3 regions of the Pseudomonas leptonychotis genome follow, and region 1 is predicted to be linked to each of the others. Evidence: predicted binding sites of a transcription regulator. Region 1 holds the regulator's gene; each other region holds the start of a gene.
What was found. Region 1 encodes sigma-54, which starts transcription at its own class of promoters, with help from an activator protein. Its sites were predicted from a motif close to ANTGGCATNNANNTTGCTNT; they were not measured.
Positions count from the first base shown of each region.

Region 2: a site for sigma-54 is predicted at 2,891-2,910, ahead of D8779_RS10965 (CmpA/NrtA family ABC transporter substrate-binding protein). Genes of this name have one in related genera too.
Region 3: a site for sigma-54 is predicted at 1,459-1,478, ahead of glnA (type I glutamate--ammonia ligase). Genes of this name have one in related genera too.

Region 1 covers NZ_RFLV01000003.1:290,324-294,362, forward strand. Annotated here, with positions in the region: gene lptC (LPS export ABC transporter periplasmic protein LptC) at 1-133, shown strand, start outside; gene lptA (lipopolysaccharide transport periplasmic protein LptA) at 120-662, shown strand; gene lptB (LPS export ABC transporter ATP-binding protein) at 665-1,390, shown strand; gene D8779_RS15680 (RNA polymerase factor sigma-54) at 1,528-3,042, shown strand; gene hpf (ribosome hibernation-promoting factor, HPF/YfiA family) at 3,236-3,544, shown strand; gene ptsN (PTS IIA-like nitrogen regulatory protein PtsN) at 3,560-4,033, shown strand; gene rapZ (RNase adapter RapZ) at 4,036-4,039, shown strand, end outside.
Region 2 covers NZ_RFLV01000002.1:61,995-66,033, forward strand. Annotated here, with positions in the region: gene D8779_RS10955 (ABC transporter ATP-binding protein) at 1-281, opposite strand, end outside; gene D8779_RS10960 (ABC transporter permease) at 309-1,298, opposite strand; gene D8779_RS10965 (CmpA/NrtA family ABC transporter substrate-binding protein) at 1,357-2,745, opposite strand; gene D8779_RS10970 (transcriptional regulator) at 3,222-3,539, opposite strand; gene D8779_RS10975 (hypothetical protein) at 3,747-4,039, shown strand, end outside.
Region 3 covers NZ_RFLV01000001.1:2,058,665-2,062,703, forward strand. Annotated here, with positions in the region: gene glnA (type I glutamate--ammonia ligase) at 1-1,363, opposite strand, end outside; gene thiI (tRNA uracil 4-sulfurtransferase ThiI) at 1,693-3,147, shown strand; gene typA (translational GTPase TypA) at 3,303-4,039, shown strand, end outside.

The DNA.
Region 1 (4,039 bases):
TGCGCAGACCCAGCAAGCCGTTAGAATCGACGCTGCCAATGGGGTGACCACGGCAAAAGGAATGAAAGCGTACATGAATGACGGCAGGATGCTCCTGCTGTCCAACGTAAGAGGTCAGCATGAGGCTCGTTAACACCCTCCCCCTACTACTCAGCCTCAGCGCCGCACTCGGAAGTGTCAGCGCCTGGGCACTGCCATCCGACCGTGAACAGCCGATCCGTATTCAGGCTGACAGCGCGGAATTGGATGACAAACAAGGCGTTGCCGTTTATCGCGGCGACGTAGTTATCACCCAGGGCACCATGAAGGTCACCGGCGATACTGTGACCATCACCCAGAACGCCCAGGGTGATGTCGAGGTATTCACCTCCGTCGGCAAGCCAGCCTACTACGAGCAACTGCCGTCAGCCGACAAGCAGATCGTCAAGGCCTACGGCCTGACCATCCAATACTTTATGGCCAACGAGCGCGTGGTACTGATCGATCAGGCCAAGGTGATTCAAGAGGGCAACACCTTCGAAGGCGAGAAAATCGTCTACGACACCCAGCGCCAGATCGTCAACGCCGGTCGCGCCACGGGCACCAACGTCACCGCGCCACGTCCGCGCATCGACATGGTGATCCAGCCGAAGAACAAACCAGCCGAACAGCAGGCGCAGTAATAATGGCCACATTGAAAGCCCAACACCTGGCCAAGAGCTACAAAGGCCGTCAGGTCGTGCGCGACGTCAGCTTGAGCATCGACAGCGGGCAGATTGTCGGCCTGCTCGGCCCCAACGGGGCAGGCAAAACCACCTGCTTCTACATGATCGTAGGCCTGGTTCAGGCCGATCAGGGTCGCGTGATGATCGATGACCTCGACGTCAGCCACCAACCCATGCATGGCCGTGCCCGTGCGGGTATTGGCTACCTACCGCAGGAAGCCTCGATTTTCCGCAAGCTCAGCGTGGCCGACAACATCATGGCCATTCTGGAAACCCGCAAAGACCTCGATGGCGCCGCGCGCCGCAAGGAACTTGAAGGTTTGCTGCAGGAATTCCACATCAGCCATATCCGCGACAACCTCGGCATGAGCTTGTCTGGTGGTGAGCGCCGTCGCGTGGAAATTGCTCGCGCCCTGGCGACCAACCCCAAATTCATTCTGCTCGATGAGCCCTTCGCAGGTGTCGATCCGATCTCGGTCGGCGACATCAAGCAAATCATTCACCACCTCAAAGCCAAGGGCATCGGTGTGTTGATCACCGACCACAACGTGCGCGAGACCCTGGATATTTGCGAAACGGCCTATATCGTCAGTGATGGTCAACTCATCGCCGAAGGCGATGCCGAAACCATCTTGGCCAACCAGACAGTGAAAGAAGTGTATCTGGGGCATGAGTTCAGGCTGTAACCACGGCTTTTCTTAAGCCTACTGCAGCCAAGGCTAGGCAAAACCTTTAGAGTCAGGCATATAATTTGCTTCCTAGTGGCGCTTTTTAAAAGCGCCCTGTAGTGGCTGCGCACAGACGCCGGTAAATAAGGTCTGCAATGAAACCATCGCTAGTCCTGAGAATGGGCCAGCAGCTGACGATGACACCGCAGCTGCAACAGGCCATCCGCCTGCTCCAACTGTCCACCTTGGATCTGCAACAAGAGATCCAGGAGGCCTTGGAGTCCAACCCGATGCTCGAGCGCCAGGAAGAAGGCGATGACTTCGACAATTCGGACCCCATGGCTGATGGCGCAGAAAGCGCCACACCCAGCGAACAGCCTGAAACGCCGTACCAAGAAACCAACTACCAGGAAGCCACGCAAACCGTGGACAACCTTGAAGAAGGTGACTGGGGCGAGCGCATTCCTAACGAGCTACCCGTCGACACTGCCTGGGAAGACATCTACCAGACCAGCGCCAGCAGTTTGCCCAGCAGCACCAATGATGACGACGAATGGGACTTCACCACTCGCACGTCTAGCGGTGAGAGCCTGCAAAGCCACCTGCTCTGGCAACTCAATCTAGCCCCAATGTCGGACAAGGATCGCCTGATTGGCGTGACCTTGATTGACTGCATCAACAGCCAGGGCTATCTCGAAGAAACTCTCGAGGAAGTGGTCGAGGCGTTCGACCCGGAGCTGGACATCGAGCTCGACGAAGTCGAAGCCGTGCTGCACCGCATTCAACAATTCGAGCCCACCGGGATCGCCGCGCGGAACCTGGGCGAGTGCCTGCTCCTGCAACTGCGCCAGCTGCCCGCCAAAACGCTCTGGCTGAGCGAAGCACAGCGTCTGGCCAGTGACTACCTCGACCTGCTTGGCAGCCGCGACTACAGCCAGCTAATGCGCCGCCTGAAACTCAAGGAAGACGAGCTGCGCCAGGTGATCGACCTGATTCAAAGCCTCAACCCGCGCCCCGGCTCGCAAATCGAATCAAGCGAACCCGAATATGTAGTGCCCGATGTGATCGTGCGCAAACACAACGAACGCTGGCTGGTAGAGCTGAACCAGGAGGCCATGCCACGCCTGCGGGTCAACGCGCAATACGCCGGTTTTGTGAAACGCGCCGACTCCAGCGCTGACAACACCTTTATGCGCAACCAGCTGCAAGAAGCGCGCTGGTTTATCAAAAGCCTGCAAAGCCGCAACGAAACCCTGATGAAAGTAGCCACGCAGATCGTCGAACATCAGCGCGGCTTTCTCGATTACGGCGACGAAGCGATGAAGCCCTTGGTTCTGCACGATATTGCCGAAGCCGTAGGCATGCACGAGTCAACCATCTCACGGGTGACCACACAGAAATTCATGCATACGCCGCGTGGCATTTACGAGCTGAAATACTTCTTCTCCAGCCACGTGAGCACCTCCGAGGGTGGCGAATGCTCGTCGACTGCGATCCGCGCCATCATCAAAAAACTGGTGGCCGCGGAAAATGCGAAAAAGCCGTTGAGTGACAGTAAGATCGCTGGTTTACTGGAAGCACAAGGCATTCAAGTAGCCCGCCGCACGGTCGCAAAGTACCGTGAATCCCTCGGAATAGCGCCTTCCAGTGAGCGTAAACGATTGATCTAAGGCGGCACACAGAAGGAAGATCAAAGCACTGCACAGTACACGCCCAGGCCTCGCCTTTGCTCAAAAGCAGCCATACTGCCAATAGTGATTAGCGACCGTGCCAGGCTCGTTCTGCCAGAGTCTTCCACGCCACAGTGTTCCGGCGGCAGGCCTCTCGCCTGCCTCTTACACACGGCAACAAGGAGAAAGCGGTATGCAAGTCAACATCAGTGGACATCAGCTGGATGTGACCGACGCCCTGCGCGACTACATCGTCGAGAAACTTGGACGACTGGAGCGCCACTTCGACAAGATCACCAACGTACAGGTCATCATGGAGGTCGAAAAGCTCAAACAGAAAATCGAAGCGACCTTACACATTGCAGGCGGCGAAGTCGTCGCCAATGCCGAGCATGAAGACATGTACGCCGCCATCGATTTACTGACTGACAAACTCGACCGACAACTCATCAAACACAAGGAAAAACAGCTCGATCGTCAACAGGGCGCTATGGCCCGCTGACGTCGTCTATCTCCTATGATCCGACTTGAAACCATCCTGACCCCCGGCCGTTCTTTAGTGAACGTGCCGGGTGGCAGCAAAAAACGTGTTCTCGAACAGATTGCCAACCTGGTGGCGCGCGAGCTGCCTGACCTGGATGGCCAAGACATTTTCGAAAGCCTAATCGCCCGCGAAAAGCTCGGCTCAACCGGTTTCGGTAATGGCATCGCCATTCCGCACTGCCGTCTGCCCGGCTGTAGCGCGCCGATCAGTGCAGTGCTGCGTCTCGACGCCGCCGTTGACTTCGACGCGATCGACGGTGCGCCAGTGGATTTGCTATTTGTCCTACTGGTGCCTGAAGCGGCCACCGATGCTCACCTGGAGTTGCTGAGACAGATCGCCAGCATGCTCGACCGCAGCGATGTGCGCGCCAGCTTGCGTCAAGCTGAAAGCAGCGAAGCGCTGTACCAGGTCGTAGTTGACGTACAAAGCCAACTCAATCGAGCTTAAGCATGC
Region 2 (4,039 bases), on a different contig from region 1:
GATAACCAGGGCAGCAGGCTGTGGTTCTGGAATACCACGGCGCGTTCCGGTCCGGGCGAGTTGACCTCGCGGCCGTCGAGAATAACCCCGCCGGTGGTGGCTTGATAAAGCCCGGCGACGATGTTCAGGACGGTGGATTTACCGCAGCCGGAGTGGCCGATCAAGGAGACGAATTCGCCCTTGTCGATCTTCAAGTTGACGTTCTGCAGCGCGCAATACAGGCCCTTGTCGGTGGGGAAATCGATACCGACGCCGGACAGTTCGAGGTGTGGACGGTTCATGTGAGGCTCCTCAATTCTTCGATGCGCTTAGCGCAGGTCGGCGTTTTTGTCCCAGCTGACGCGGCGTTGCAGCGCGAGCATCAGGCGGTCGAGGGCGAAACCGATCAGGCCGATAACCACTACCGCTACCATGATCCGCCCCAGGGAGTTGGAGCTGCCGTTCTGGAATTCATCCCAGATGAACTTGCCCAGGCCGGGGTTCTGCGCGAGCATTTCGGCAGCAATCAGCACCATCCAGCCGGTGGCCAGCGACAGGCGCAGGCCGGTGAAAATCATCGGGATGGCGGCCGGCAGAACGATTCGGCGCACGTGGCTGAGCGGCGACAGGCTGAGCACGCGGCTGACGTTTTGCAGGTCCTTGTCCAGGTTGGCCACGCCCACAGTGGTGTTGATCACGGTGGGCCACAGGCAGCACAGCGCCACTGTCATCGCGGAGGTGACGAAGGATTTGGCGAACAGCGGGTCACTGCTGGTGTATACGGCGCTGACCACCATGGTTACCAGGGGCAGCCAGGCCAGCGGCGACACCGGTTTGAAAATCTGGATCAACGGGTTGATCGCGGTGTAGATGGGTTTGCTCAGGCCGCAGACGATGCCCAGCGGAATGGCAATGATCGAGGCGATCAGAAAGCCAGTCATCACCGTGTACAGGCTGGTGAGGATCTGTTTGAAGAAGGTCGGTTTGCCGGTGTACGGACGAATGCTGACCTTGGCGTCGGGGTTCTTGGCCAGCTTCTCGGCATTACGCACCTCTTGACGTTCGAAGAAGGCATCGGCCTTTTTCTGTTCGCGCAGGTGTTCATTGACCAGCGCGCCGAACTGAGTGGCCACCTGGGTTGGGGCTGGGAATTTGCCGAGGCTGGTGTCAATGGTGCCGGCGACTAACTGCCAGAACAGCAGAAACGCCAGGGCGCCGATGGTCGGCATCAACAGGTTCGGCAGCCAGCGCTTGAATGCAGCTGCGCGGGCGGTTTTCAGGGTTTCTTGAATAGTCTGGGCGACGGCTGGATTACTCATCGTCATATCCTCTGGTAACGATGGGGGCGGCTGTAGCGGCCCCCGGGCGGCGTATGGCTTAGAGTGCGGAATCGGCTTTCAGACCAATTTTGAATTGTTCGATATAGGCGTTGGGCTTGCGCCCGTCGTAGCTCAGGCCATCGATAAACTCATTGGTTGGCGCACGGAAGCCTTCTTCGCTGGCCGGCGGAAAGTCCTCAGCCTTGGCCTTGCCTTCGACAATCAGCTCGTCGGCAGCGCTGCGGTACACCGCCGGCAGGTACACCTGCTTGGCAATGTCGAAGTACCAGCTATCGGGCTTGGCATCGCTGACTTGGCCCCAGCGGCGCATTTGCGTCAGGTACCAGATGGCGTCGGAGTAGTAGGGGTAGGTGGCGTTGTAGCGGAAGAACACGTTGAAGTCGGGTACGGCGCGTTTATCGCCTTTCTCGTACTCGAAGGTGCCGGTCATCGAGTTGGCGATCACCTTGGCATCGGCGCCCACGTATTCAGGGCGCGCCAGGATTTCCACGGCTTCGGCGCGGTTGGCGTTGTTGTTTTCATCCAGCCACATGCCAGCGCGGATCAGTGCCTTGACCAGGCGCTTGTGGGTTTCCGGGTTGGCATCGGCCCATTCCTTGGAGACGCCGAGAACTTTCTCCGGGTTGTTCTTCCAGATTTCGTAGTCGGTTATCACCGGTACGCCAATGCCTTTGAACACGGCGGCCTGGTTCCACGGCTCACCGACGCTGTAGCCGCTGATGGTGCCGGCTTCCAGGGTGGCGGGCATTTGCGGCGGCGGGGTGACCGAGAGTAGGGCGTCAGCGTTCAAGGTGCCGGTGATGTCACCCTTGGCTGGGGCGTAATAGCCCGGGTTGATGCCACCCGCGGCGAGCCAATAGCGCAGTTCGTAGTTATGGGTGGAGACCGGGAACACCATGCCCAGGTTGAACGGCTTGCCCTTGGCTTTGTATTGCTCAATGACCGGCTTGAGTGCATCAGCCTTGATTGGGTGCACCGGCTTGCCATTTTCCATCGGCACGTGCTTTTTCATTTCCTCCCACACGGCATTGGACATGGTGATGCCGTTGCCGTTGAGGTCCATGGAAAATGCGGTGACGATATCGGCCTTGGTGCCAAAGCCGATGGTGGCGCCCAGGGGCTGGCCAGCGAGCATGTGCGCGCCGTCGAGCTCGCCAGTGATGACCCGGTCCAGCAGCACCTTCCAGTTGGCTTGCGCTTCCAGGGTGACGTAAAGCCCTTCGTCTTCGAAGAAGCCTTTCTCGTAAGCGATAGCCAGCGGGGCCATGTCGGTGAGCTTGATAAAGCCGAGTTTGAGTTCGTCCTTTTCCAGCTCGGCAGCCAGGCTGATTTGTAGGCTTAGCGGGTTAAGCAACAGGGCAGCGACGCAGCCGAAGCCAGTCAGGGTTTTTTTCAGCAGCGAACGGCGAGTGTTGAAATGACGCATGGTGAATCCTCAAGTCTCAGAAACGAAAAAAGACGTCAACGATCAACACCGCCCAGCGAGGGCAGGTTGCCTTTGACGTCTTTGTCTATTCGTCCCGATCACCGCCGTTGGCGATCTGAAGACGGGTGTAGGTCTTGAGGAGGTTATTGCAAAGGCCTTGCCAGCTTTGTTGATGTCGGCACCTGCTTTTGCCTGCAAGAGCAGCAGAGGGCGTTCTTGCAACCCTCAAGTGGTAAGTAAAAATACTTTGAATACATGAACCTAGAGTGATGATCTAACTGAGTTTGGAGCTGCTGATGCCATGCACTAACAGGTCAGCGGTGCCTGTCTCAACGTTCTTCCAGGCACCGTTCTGAGCCATAGCCGTGCAACTATCCGTGTGGTTGAGCGCTTTTGGTTCGCTCAAGGCCTGTTTGCGCCATCGGCGTTGCATCCGCATCAATAGACGCCTGTCAGCCTAGCGTCGCCTTATCGCATCAATGTGCAATGGGGCGACGCTGGGCTTCTTCTGTGAACTCCCTGAGCCAGCGCAGCACCTCCACAGCCGCCCAGCGCGATGGATCGAACATGGCATAGGCCAACCCTTGGTAGCCGACTACATCCAATTGGCGGTGGTAGCCCGCACGCTGTAGCAAGGCTTCGATTTCGGCAAAACAGGTGTTGAAGTGCACCCGGGAAAACGGTGTTTTGCCCTCAGTGACGATGCCTTCAAGCTGTAATTCATTGACGGTGGCCCGGACTTTTTCCAAGGGCATGCGGTTTACGCTGTGTTTCAGCTGCAGTACGTCGAGCATCTGGATACTCCTGTTAACGCCTATGGTCCCGCTTGCGGGGCTGCACGGTTGGTTGGGTGGCGTGGTTAAGGGTAATCGAAAAATACTGTACAAATAAACAGTATTCGATAATAGTAAGTCCAAGTCCCTAGCCGGCACCCACTCGATCACTCCCGTCACCTGCCCTTAAAGCGAGTGGCGACAGGCACTGCAGAGGAGTCACTGACAATGCAACAGATGCTGATGACAATTGTGTTGTTGGGATTGCTGACCGGTTGTGCGCAACCGCAGCGTGATCAACCCCGCGCTAATGGCACTTATCTGGTTATTGAGAACAGCCAGGCTTGGGCTGTGCTGGTGTTCGACGGCAAGCGCATTGAGGAGCGCGGCACGGTGGTGGATGTCATCAGGCTGCCTAACGAGGGCTCTGCAGTGGCGGCGAGTTATGTAATTGAAACGGCTAACTGCGGCCGAGTGCAGTGGCTGAGCGAGCGCTCGGATGCTGCCGATGGCATGACCAA
Region 3 (4,039 bases), on a different contig from region 1:
GAACCTTAACTTCTTCTTCCGATTTCAGCTCGGTGAAGGATTCCAAGAAGTCCTTGGTGAACACGTCGCCCTTGAGCAGGAAGTCGTGGTCGGCTTCCAGTGCTTCCAGCGCTTCTTTCAGGCTGCCGCACACTTGCGGGATCAGCTTGGACTCTTCTGGAGGCAGGTCGTAGAGGTTCTTATCGGCAGCATCGCCAGGGTGGATCTTGTTCTGGATGCCGTCGATGCCGGCCATCAGCAGTGCCGCGAAGCACAGGTACGGGTTGGCTGCTGGATCCGGGAAGCGTGCTTCGATACGACGGCCTCGTGGGCTGGCGACGTAAGGAATACGGATCGAGGCTGAGCGGTTGCGTGCCGAGTAAGCCAGCATGACCGGCGCTTCGAAGCCAGGCACCAGACGCTTGTAGGAGTTGGTGGCTGGGTTGGTCAGGGCGTTCAGCGCCTTACCGTGCTTGATGATGCCGCCAACGAAGTACAGGGCGGTATCGGACAAGCCGGCATAGCCTTCACCGGCGAAGGTGTTCTTACCGTCTTTGGCGATGGACATGTGTACGTGCATGCCCGAGCCGTTGTCGCCATACAGCGGCTTCGGCATAAAGGTAGCGGTGCGACCGTAGGCTTCGGCGACGTTGTGTACGCAGTACTTGAGGGTCTGCACTTCGTCGGCTTTGGCAACCAGGGTGTTGAACTTAACCCCGATTTCGTTCTGGCCAGCAGCTACTTCGTGGTGATGCACTTCAACGATCTGGCCCATTTCTTCCAGAGCGTTGCACATGGCGGTACGGATTTCGTGATCCGAGTCGGCTGGTGGAGTCGGCAGGTAGCCGCCTTTCACGCCGATGCGGTGGCCATTGTTGCCCTGGCGGCCTTCGGTGTCAGCGTCGCTGTTCCACGAGGCCTGTTCGGAGAAAATCTTGAACATCGAGCCAGACATGTCCGACTTGTACTTAACGGAGTCGAAGATGAAAAACTCTGGCTCTGGGCCAACAAATACGGTGTCACCGATGCCGGTGGTTTTCAGGAACTCTTCGGCGCGCTTGGCGATGGCGCGTGGGTCGCGCTCGTAGCCTTGCATGGTCGACGGCTCAATCACGTCGCAAACCAGGATCAGGGTTGGCTCTTCGGTGAACGGGTCCAGTACAGCGGAGCTGTCATCCGGCAGCAGGATCATGTCGGAGGCTTCGATGCCTTTCCAGCCTTCGATGGAGGAGCCGTCGAACATTTTGCCGACTTCGAAGAAGTCTTCGTCCAGCGCGTCGCGAGCGGGCATGCTGATGTGGTGCTGCTTGCCGCGAATGTCAGTGAAGCGCAGGTCTACCCACTTCACGTCGTGCTCTTTAATAAGTTGAATCGACTTCGACATGCTGTCCTCCAGGTGGCTAAGGCTCGGAATGGTGAGCCCTCAATAGTATGGTGCGGCCCGGCGGCATAGTCCTCCGGAGCGTCCTGCCTCACAAGGGAGCAAATTGCATGCCAGTGCACAGCAATGGGTGCAAGCCGTGAAACTCAGGGCTGGCGGGGGCTGCGCAGTGCTCTGTGATAAATATTTGCTTCATTATGGTGCGCGATATTTGCGATGGGCACTTAAATGGTGCGCGTTTTGGTGGTGTGAGGATTTTTGATCAAAGCGTGAGCAATTTCCGCTATAATCCGCGCCCCTGTTTTTTCGCGGCCTCGGCGCTTACTGTTTTCATGAAACTGATTGTTAAAGTCTTCCCCGAAATCACCATCAAGAGCCGGCCAGTGCGTAAGCACTTTATCCGGCAGCTAGCGAAGAACATTCGCTCGGTTTTGCGTGAGTTCGATCCACAGCTGCAAGTCAGCGGCGTGTGGGACAACTTGGAAGTCGAGACTCAGGTCAGTGAGGCGAAAACCCTGCAGGCGATGATCGAGCGTTTGAGCTGTACGCCGGGCATTGTCCATTTCCTGCAAGTCGATGAGTACCCCTTGGGTGATTTCGACGATGTGCTGGCCAAGTGCAAGCTGCATTTTGCCGATCAATTGCCGGGCAAGGTCTTCTCCGTGCGCTGCAAGCGCGCCGGCAAGCACGCGTTCAGCTCCATGGATGTTGAGCGCTATGTTGGCAGCCAGTTGCGCCAGCAGTGCGGTGCGGCCGGCATCTCACTGAAAGACCCAGAAGTGATTGTGCGGATGGAAATCCGCGACCAGCGCCTGTTTGTTATTCATCACCAGCACGAAGGCCTGGGCGGTTATCCGCTGGGCTCACTGGAACAGACCCTGGTATTGATGAGTGGTGGTTTCGACTCCACCGTCGCCGCCTACCAAATGATGCGTCGTGGCTTGGTCACCCATTTTTGCTTCTTCAACCTCGGCGGCCGCGCTCACGAGCTGGGCGTAATGGAAGTGGCGCACTACCTCTGGCAGAAATACGGCAGCTCGCAGCGCGTACTCTTTGTTAGCGTGCCGTTTGAAGAGGTGCTGGGCGAAATTCTCGGCAAGGTCGATAACAGCCACATGGGCGTTATCCTCAAGCGCATGATGCTGCGCGCCTCCACGCGCATGGCCGAGCGCTTACAGATTGATGCGCTGGTCACCGGTGAGGCGATTTCTCAGGTCTCCAGTCAAACGCTGCCGAACCTTGCGGTGATCGACTCGGCTACCGAGATGCTGGTGCTGCGTCCGCTCTTAGCCACCCACAAGCAAGACATCATCGACACTGCCACGCAGATCGGCACTGCCGAGTTCGCCAAGCACATGCCGGAGTACTGCGGGGTGATTTCAGTCAACCCGACCACCAAGGCGAAGAAGCTGCGCGTCGAGCATGAAGAGAGCCATTTCGATATGGCCGTGCTTGAGCGCGCCTTGGAGTGCGCGACCTTGTTGCCCATCGACAAAGTGATCGATGAGCTCGGCAAAGACGTTCAGGTCGAGGAAGTTAATGAAGCGTTGAGCGGTCATGTGGTGATCGACATCCGTCATCCGGATAATGCCGAAGAGCAGCCGCTCGAGTTGGCCGGTATTGAGGTGCAAACGCTGCCCTTCTATGCCCTCAACAGCCGTTTCAAAGAGCTGGATGACGCGCGCCAATACTTGCTGTATTGCGACAAAGGCGTCATGAGCCGTTTGCATGCCCACCACCTGCTTAGCGAGGGGCATGCCAATGTGCGCGTTTATCGTCCGACATAAAACGCCCGGGTTGAATGGCGGTAGCATCCGCCATCGCCCTCCCGACATACCGGCGGCGTGATTCACGTTTCACGCCGCCGAGCCGAAATCGCAGTTAGTTAATATTCGCCACCTACACTAGGCGGCACACCGAATCCTCTGATCGAGATACACACGTGATCGAAAATCTACGCAACATCGCCATCATTGCCCACGTTGACCATGGTAAGACCACCCTGGTAGACAAACTTCTGCGTCAGTCCGGCACCCTTGAGCGCAACGAGCTCAACGACGAGCGCGTGATGGACAGCAACGACCAGGAAAAAGAGCGCGGCATTACCATTCTCGCCAAGAACACCGCGATCAACTGGAACGGCTACCACATCAACATCGTTGACACCCCCGGCCACGCCGACTTCGGCGGCGAAGTTGAGCGTGTGATGTCGATGGTTGACTCCGTGCTGCTGCTGGTTGATGCCCAAGACGGCCCGATGCCACAGACTCGCTTCGTGACCAAGAAGGCCTTCGAAGCCGGCCTGCGTCCAATCGTGGTGATCAACAAGGTTGACCGTCCAGGCGCGCGTCCGGACTGGGTTCTGGACCAGATCTTCGACCTGTTCGACAACCTCGGTGCCACCGAAGAGCAGCTGGACTTCAAAGTTGTCTACGCCTCGGCCCTGAACGGCATTGCCGGTCTGGAGCACACCGCCATGGCTGAAGACATGACCCCGCTGTATCAGTCCATCGTCGACAACGTACCGTCGCCTAAGGTTGATATCGACGGCCCGTTCCAGATGCAAATCTCGGCACTGGACTACAACAGCTTCCTCGGCATTATCGGTGTTGGTCGTATTGCTCGCGGCAAGGTCAAGCCAAACACCCCAGTGGTTGCCATCGACGCCGACGGCAAGCG